One region of the Lawsonibacter asaccharolyticus genome, then DNA from elsewhere that is predicted to be linked to it. Evidence: predicted binding sites of a transcription regulator. Region 1 holds the regulator's gene; the other holds the start of a gene.
The links. Region 1 encodes HrcA, which represses chaperone genes, less so after heat shock. Its sites were predicted from a motif close to TGTTAGCACTCNNNNNNNNNGAGTGCTAACA; they were not measured.

Region 1 (4,208 bases):
ACTCCTCCTTGTCCACGCCGTAGGCCAGGGCCGCGGCGGTGGGCTCGTTGATGATCCGCTTCACATCCAGGCCGGCGATCTTGCCCGCATCCTTGGTGGCCTGGCGCTGGGCGTCGGTAAAGTACGCGGGGACGGTGATGACCGCCTCAGAGACGGTCTCACCCAGATAGGCCTCGGCGTCCGCCTTCAGCTTCTGAAGGATCATGGCGCTGATCTCCTGAGGGGTGTACTTCTTGCCGTCGATGCTCACCTTGTAGTCAGAGCCCATCTCACGCTTGATGGAGATGATGGTGCGGTCGGGGTTGGTGATGGCCTGGCGCTTGGCCACCTGGCCCACCATACGCTCGCCGTCCTTGGAAAATGCCACTACAGAGGGGGTGGTGCGGTTGCCCTCCGCGTTGGGGATGACGACGGCCTCGCCGCCCTCCATGACAGCCACACAGCTGTTTGTCGTACCTAAGTCGATACCAATGATCTTGGACATAATTTCGTTCCTCCAATATGAAAAGATTTGTATTTACAAGGTCAAAAGATGAAAGAGAGCAGATAAAAGACAAAAGAGAACAGGAAGCACATGCTGGCCGTCAGAAACAGGGCGTAGACGGCCGGGTCCAGGCAGAGGCACTGCCGGCAGGCTTTTTTCCGGATCATGGGATCTCTCACTGAGCTGTCTCCTCCATTCTGTTTTCCGTCAGTTGGCGACCTTCACCATGGCAAAGCGGACCACCTTGTCTCCCAGCCTGAAGCCGGCCTGGAACACCTCGGCCACGGTATTTTCTCCAAAATTCTCATCTTCAATGTGCATTACCGCGTTGTGAAGGGTGGGGTCAAAGGGCTGTCCCAGGGCCTCGATCTCGGTGATGCCCAGCTTTTCCAGCACAGTCTTCAGCTGGTTCATGGTCATCTCCACGCCCTTTTTATACGCCTCGTCTGCAGTCTCCTGCTTCAGGGCCCGTTCCAGATTGTCGTACACCGGGAGGAATGCCAGCGCGGCGTCCGCCTTGGCGTCGTTCCAGATGGCCTCCTTCTCCTTGGCAGTCCGCTTGCGGAAGTTGTCGTACTCCGCCGCCAGCCGGAGATATTTCTCCTCCTGCCGGGCCGCCTGGTCCTTCAGCGCCTCCAGCTCATCCATCAGAGGGTCGGTGGCCCCGGCCTCCGCTTCGGCCGGCTCCTCAGCCGCTTCCTTCGCGGCCGCCTCCTCCAGCTGATCGTCCAGCTCGGGGGGCGTCTTGTTCTTTTCTTTCTGACTCATGGGCTATCCTTTCCTCCTATTCCTGCGCCTGCCCGTCCCCGTCTCCTTCTCCGGAGGGGAGCTCTCCCTTGCCGAACATCCGGGTCAGGCTGTCGGCGAAGTAGGACAGGCGGGCGGTCACCTTTGCATAATCCATACGGGTGGGGCCCACCACACCAATGACGCCCCGCATGTTGTCGCCGATGTCATAGCTGGCCATCACCACGCTGGTGTCCTTCAGGGCCTCGTTCACATTTTCCGGGCCGATAAGGATGTTCATGTTCCTGCCGCCGTCCAGGGCGACCGGCAGCTTGGATGCCTCCGACTCCTCTGAAAGATAGGTCATCAGCGGCTTAGCCTTGTCCAGGCTGTGATACTCCGGGTGCTCCAGCAGGTGGGTGATCCCGGCGGTGTGTACTGTCTTGCGGCTCTGCTCCTCCAGGATCTCCATGGCAAAGTCCACCACCAGGGAGATCATCTCAAAGGCACCTGGGGCGGAGTGGGCCTCCATCTTTTCCAGTGCCTCCAGCATCTCAGCCAGTTCCAGCCCCACAAAGGAGCTGTTGAGCACGGCGGAGAGCAGCTGGAGCTGAGTCTCGGACAGCTCTCCCGGCACCCGGATGATCTTGTTTTTCACCACGCTGGTGTCGGTCATCACCACCACGATGAAAGCGCCCTTCTCCACCATCAGCAGATCGTACCGCTTCACTGTCACCCGCTCTGGGCCGGCCGCGATGGAGAACACCGGGTAGTCGCTGATCTGGGAGAGGACCTTGCCGGCCTGGTCGATGACCCGGTCCAGCTCCTCCATCTTCAGGTTCAGCGCTCTGTTGATCCGCTCCGTCTCCTGAAGGGTCAGCTGGTGCTGCCCCATCAACTCGTTGACATACAAACGGTAACCTGCGGCGGAGGGGACCCGCCCGGCGGAGGTGTGAGGCTGTTCCAGCAGCCCCATCTCGGTCAGGTCTGCCATCTCATTGCGAATGGTGGCGGCGGACACATCCAATCCAGCCAGCTGGGCGATGGCCTTGGAGCCCACCGGCTCGGCGGTGTTGATATAGGTCTCCACGATGGCCCGCAGGACCCGCTTTTTCCGGTCGGTCAGTTCCATTGCACGCTCACCTCGGTGTTTTTCTAATTTTAGCACTCATATTCCCTGAGTGCTAACGATAGAGTACCACCGGACCTCCAAATTGTCAATAGTTACTTTATGAATTTATTTTGAACAAACGGAAGAAGCCCTCTGCGATCTGTTTTTTGCAGAGGGCTTCTGAAATTGCTAATGAGTCCGTCCAAACATGGACGATATCCCGCTCCTTAAATACCCAGCCGCATTCCGCCGGTGAGGGGCTCCACCCGGTCCCCCAGCTCCTCCTTCAGCAGTGCAAAGGCGGCAGGACCAGTGCAGTGCCCCGTCCACAGGTGCTCCACACCCAGCTCCAGCAGCGCGGCGGCCACCTGGCGGACATAGTCCGGGGGACAGTTGAGCGCATTGGCCCCAGGACTGAGCATATGCAGGCCGCCCAGCAGGGCATACACCCGCTGTCCCGGGAACTGGTCCAGCACGCCCTTCACGATGTTTACCACACCCCCATGGCAGCAGGAGTTGAGCACCACCAGCCCCCGCCCGGTCTCCAGCACCATGGACTGCTCGTGGGAAAAGTCGTCGGGCAGGAACCGGTCCTCCCCCACCTTGCGCAGCAGATTGGGCTCCCGGCTGGCAAAGGGCCCGCCCCGGACGGTCTCCGGCGCCAGCCAGGCCCCGGGGCAGAGGGGGTACAGCCCATCCACCGGCACGAAGCGGTCCCGGAAGCCCTCCCAGATCTCCCGATGGATGCCCACAAATCTGGGGGAGCCTCCCGACTTGGAGTAGTAAGCCTCCCCCGCCTGGGGCCGTATATACACCGGGGCCCTGTCATTGAGGGCAAAAAAGGCCCGCAGGCCGTCGGCATGGTCGTAGTGTCCGTGGGACAGAGCCGCCAGTTCTACCCCATCCAAGTCCACCCCCAGCTTTTGGGCATTGTCCGCAAACCGGCCGGAGGAGCCCGCATCCAGCAGAAAGCGCCTGCCCCGGTACTCCAGGAAGAAGGACAGGCCGTGCTCCGCCTCCAGCCCCTCCCGGGCCGTATTTTCCATCAGGACCGTGATCCGCAGGTCCGGTGTCATCCCGCTCCACTCCTTTATTCTTTATTTGTTTTCTTCTGTGTCTGACGCTCCCCTCAGGACAAACTGGTGAACAGCTGGGCCTGAGCCTCCTTCAGCCCCTGGACCAGGGCGTCCACGTCCTCCCGGGCGGTGTCGTAGGAGAAGCTGATCCGCAGTATGCCGTCCAGCTGGGGTTTGGGCAGCTTCAGGGCCGCGTACACATGGCTGGGCTTGCCCTTGTGGCAGGCGGAGCCGGAGGAGACATAGATCCCCCTGTCGCTGAGGAAGCGGAGCACCACCTCGCTCTTGTAGCCGGGCAGGGTGACAGGGAGGATGTGTGGGGCGGTCCCCGCCCCGATCAGCTCCAGCCCCGGCACCTGCTCCCGCAGGGTGCGGGCGGCGTAGTCCTTCAGTTCCCGCATGTGGGCCAGGTCCCGCTCCAGGCTGGCCCGCCCCGCCTCCACCGCGGCGGCAAAGGCGGCGGTCTGGGCCGTGGGCTCCGTGCCGGAGCGCAGTCCCTCCTCCTGTCCGCCCCCCCGGATCAGCGGCGGCAGCCTCAGCCCCCGGCGGATATACAGGGCCCCGATGCCCTTGGGAGCGTGGACCTTGTGCCCGCTCACCGCCAGGGTGTCCACCCCCAGCTCCTCCGGGGTGAAGGGGACCTTCAGAAAGCCCTGGACCGCGTCACAGTGGAGCAGGGCGGGGCAGCGGGCCGCACGGATGGCGCGGGCGGTCTCGGCCACCGGGAGGACGGTGCCCAGCTCGTTGTTCACCAGCATCATGGCCACCAGGATGGTGTCCGGGCGCAGGGCCGCCTCCACCTGCTCTGCCG
Region 2 (4,208 bases), 990 kb from region 1:
CCAGCGGTATCAAGGGTCAGGGGCTATTTTTTAGTACATGCCGCCCATGTCGGGAGCGGCGGGGGCTGCAGGTGCGGGAGGCTGAGGCTTATCGGCCACCAGGGATTCGGTGGTCAGGAGAGTAGAGGCAATAGAGGCGGCGTTCTCCAGAGCGGAGCGGGTCACCTTGGTGGGGTCAACAATGCCAGTGGGGATCATGTCGCAGTAGACCTCGTTGTAGGCGTCGAAACCGTAGCCCACCTTGCCGGACTCGCGGATCTTCTCCAGCACCACAGAGCCATCAATGCCGGCGTTGGCAGCGATCTGCTTCACGGGGGCGGTCAGTGCGCGGGCCACGATCTGCAGACCGGTCTTTTCGTCGCCCTCAGTCTCAGCGTAAAGCTTCTCCACGGCGGGGATGGCGTTCAGATAGGCGGTGCCGCCGCCGGCCACGATGCCTTCCTCCACAGCAGCGCGGGTAGCGTTCAGGGCGTCCTCGATGCGCAGCTTCTTCTCCTTCATCTCCACCTCGGTGGCAGCGCCCACCTTGATAACGGCTACGCCGCCAGCCAGCTTGGCCAGACGCTCCTGGAGCTTCTCCTTGTCGTAGTCGGAGGTGGTGACTTCGATCTGGCTCTTGATCTGGCCGATGCGGGCCTTGATCTCTTCGGAACTGCCGGCGCCGTTGACGATGGTGGTGTTCTCCTTGGTGACCTTCACCTGGCGGGCCTGACCCAACTGATCCAGAGTGGCCTCCTTCAGCTCCAGGCCCACGTCGGAGGAGATCACAGTGCCGCCGGTGAGGATGGCGATATCCTGGAGCATCTCCTTGCGGCGGTCGCCGAAGCCGGGGGCCTTGACGCACACCACGTTCAGGGTGCCGCGCAGGCGGTTGACGATCAGGGTGGACAGGGCGTCGCCCTCCACATCCTCAGCGATGATCAGCAGCTTCTTGCCGGACTGGACCACCTGCTCCAGAACGGGCAGCAACTCCTGGATATTGGAGATCTTCTTGTCGGTGATGAGGATGAGGGCGTCGTCCAGGTTGGCCTCCATCTTCTCAGTGTCGGTGACCATGTAGGGGGTGACATAGCCGCGGTCGAACTGCATGCCCTCCACTACCTCGGAGTAGGTCTCGGCGGTTTTAGACTCCTCGATGGTGATGACGCCGTCGTGGCCCACCTTCTCCATGGCCTCGGCGATCAGCTGGCCGATGGCCTCGTCGCCGGAGGAGACAGCGCCCACGCGGGCGATGTCAGCGGAGCCGTTGACCTTCTGGCTGTTGACCTTCATGGCCTCGATGGCGGCGGCAGTGGCCTTGGCGATGCCCTTCTTCATGACCATGGGGTTGGCGCCGGCGGCCAGGTTCTTCAGGCCCTCCTTCACGATAGCCTGGGCCAGCAGGGTAGCAGTGGTGGTGCCGTCACCGGCCACGTCATTGGTCTTGGTGGAGACCTCCTTCACCAGCTGGGCGCCCATGTTCTCAAAGGGGTCCTCCAGCTCGATCTCCTTGGCGATGGTCACGCCGTCGTTGGTGATGAGGGGGGCGCCGAACTTCTTGTCCAGCACCACGTTGCGGCCCTTGGGGCCCAGAGTGATCTTGACGGTGTCAGCCAGCTGGTCCACGCCCTTTTCCAGAGCCTTGCGGGCTTCCTCGCCGTAGCAAATGATTTTAGCCATAACACATTACCTCCAATTTAGAGAAGACTTAGTTTGAATCAGAAATTAGGAGTTAGAACTTAGGAATTGCGGCGGTCCGGCTTTACCGTAGCCATTGGGATCGACTGCCGCCTCAGGCAATTCATCGATCCGACGTTTCTCATTCCTAATTGCCGTCGCTGAATTTCACTCTACAATGGCCAGGATATCGTTCTGACGGACGATGGTCACCTCTTCGCCGTCGATCTTTACCTGGGTGCCGGAATACTTGCTGGTGATGACCTTGTCTCCCACCTTCACGGTCATAGTGACCTCCTTGCCGTCCACCATGCCGCCGGGGCCCACAGCCAGGACCTCGGCCACCTCGGGCTTCTCCTTGGCGGCGCCGGTGAGGATGATGCCGCCCTTGGTGGTCTCCTCGGCCTCCACCATCTTCAGAATGACGCGGTCAGCTAAGGGCTTGAGTTTCATAACAGGTTCCTCCTTATATGATATTGGTATTAAACGAGTTGGGGAGAGTGCGCCGACACTGTGGCCGACAGGACTCTCGGAATGTTAGCACTCAATAAAACTGAGTGCCAACCACGAGTATGATAATAAACGTTTTAAAACAAAAAATCAACCCCCAATTTCAAAAAATTGCGGGCAATTTCGTAAAAGTTTACCGTCCGTTCACAAAGTGGAGAAAAGAGTGCTAAAATTCGGGGGAATAATCGGCACCCGCAGGGAAGAAAAAGTTGATTTTCAAGGGGGAGAGGCGGACGGTGAAGCGGGTCCCGCGCATGACCTCGCCGTCCACCACCACGGTGATCTCCCGGGGGGAGGAAAAGGAGAGGGACTGGCCGTGCCAGTCGGTGATAAGTTGGGGGTACTGCCGGTAGAGCCCCTGGGCGTACTTGCCCACCAGGCGGAAGAAAGTGAGGCGGCTGATCTCCCCCACGGCCAGGACATCCAGCACACCGTCGTCCGGCATGGCGTCCGGCACGGGCATGAAGCCGCCGCCGTAGTGCCTGCCGTTGCAGATGCACAGGATGGCGGTCTGCCGCTCCTGCCAGTCCAGGCCGTCGGCACGGATGGTCAGGGGACGGCAGAGGCCGCGGAAGATGACCTGCTCCGCCAGGGATAGAAGATAGGCGCCGATACCGGAGACAAAGCGCAGGTCCTTATATCGGTGCACCCCCGCGGCGATGCGGGCGTCCACGCCGGCACACACCACGTCCAGGCCCAGCTTGCCGTTGCAGTCCATCAGGTCAAAGGCACGCTGGGGGCCGGCGGCCAGGGCCTCCAGGTCGTAGAACAGCTCCCGGAAGCGGGGGCCGAACAGCTTGAGAAAGTCGTTGCCCGTCCCCTTGGGCACGCAGGTGACCGCGGCGTTGTCAAAGCTCGCCGCCCCGTTGACCACCTCGTTGAGGGTGCCGTCCCCGCCGCAGGCGTAGATGCGCACCGGCCCCCCCGTCCGGGCCGCCGTCGCCGCCAGCCGTTGGGCGTCCCCGGCCTCCCGGGTATAGGCCACCTCGTGGGGAAAGGACAGCCGGGACAGCAGGGTCTCCAGCCGGGCGGTGCTCTCCGGCCTGCCCGCCGCCGGGTTGATGATGAACAGGTGCCTCATAAATACCTCCGATGGGTCAGGGCAGCTCCCCATAGCCCCAGATCAGCGTCCGCTCCACATAGCCCGCCCAGTGGAACTCCTCCAGCACGCACCGCTCCGGGAGCGTGGAGGACAGCCCCAGCTCCGTCAGCAGAGAGCGGTCCTTTTGGAGGGTCCAAAGCCCGTCCGCCGGGTCGGTGCGCAGCCAGAAGGTCTCAAACCGCTCCCGGTCATAGATGAGGACGATCTCCGCCTGGCCCAGGTCTCCGCCAGGCATAAAGAGGAATATTTTGCAGAAGGGCAGGTCCGCCGGCTTGGCGGCGATGAGGGCCTCCGTCTTGCGCAGCAGGGCGGAAAACAGGGCCTTCCGGCCCTTTCCACGGGGGTGGAAAAACCGGTAAGAGTACAGGTCCAGCTCCAGAAATTCTTCCCGACCATCCGCCTCGTCCGGGCGCCAGTCGGGCTGGTAGTCCTCTACCACCCGGATCAGCTTCCTGAGCATCCGCCGATAGCCCCGGAATTTTTTGACACGATATGCCATGATGCACCTCCTATTTGACGCCGTAGAGGAACAGGTCACATTTCAGCATTCCGTTATATAACTTCCGCTTCCGGTCCGCCGTCTTCCCAAAGGTGCGCTCAAACTCCGTATGGGAGGAGAGCAGATACAGCTTCCAGGTCTCCGGGAACTTGGTCCAAGCCTTTCCGAAGGCGCGGTACAGCTCCTCTGCCTCCCGGCGCTCCATAATGCGCTCGCCGTAGGGAGGATTGGTGACGATCCGGCCGTACATCCCGCCCCAGTGGAAGGTGCGGGCGTCCGCCGCTTCAAACCTTACAATGTCGTCCACCTCGGCCAGCTGGGCGTTGTGCCGGGCCAGCTCCACGGCGGCAGGGTCGATATCGCCGCCCCAGATCTCATAGTCCCCGTGGAACTCCCGGTCCTGGGCCTCATCGGCGGCATCCATCCAGGCCTGAGCGGGGA

Region 2: L9O85_RS03040 (co-chaperone GroES) is a predicted target of HrcA. The motif match lies at 2,192-2,222, and genes of this name have one in related genera.

What each region holds. Positions count from the first base shown of each region.
Region 1 is NZ_CP091870.1:2,800,608-2,804,815, reverse strand. Features, by position in the region: gene dnaK (molecular chaperone DnaK) at 1-484, opposite strand, end outside; gene L9O85_RS13495 (hypothetical protein) at 526-663, opposite strand; gene grpE (nucleotide exchange factor GrpE) at 692-1,252, opposite strand; gene hrcA (heat-inducible transcriptional repressor HrcA) at 1,269-2,342, opposite strand; gene L9O85_RS13480 (MBL fold metallo-hydrolase) at 2,549-3,397, opposite strand; gene L9O85_RS13475 (cysteine desulfurase family protein) at 3,451-4,208, opposite strand, start outside.
Region 2 is NZ_CP091870.1:666,881-671,088, forward strand. Features, by position in the region: gene groL (chaperonin GroEL) at 31-1,659, opposite strand; gene L9O85_RS03040 (co-chaperone GroES) at 1,825-2,109, opposite strand; gene L9O85_RS03045 (diacylglycerol/lipid kinase family protein) at 2,333-3,247, opposite strand; gene L9O85_RS03050 (DUF3916 domain-containing protein) at 3,264-3,767, opposite strand; gene L9O85_RS03055 (THUMP domain-containing class I SAM-dependent RNA methyltransferase) at 3,778-4,208, opposite strand, start outside.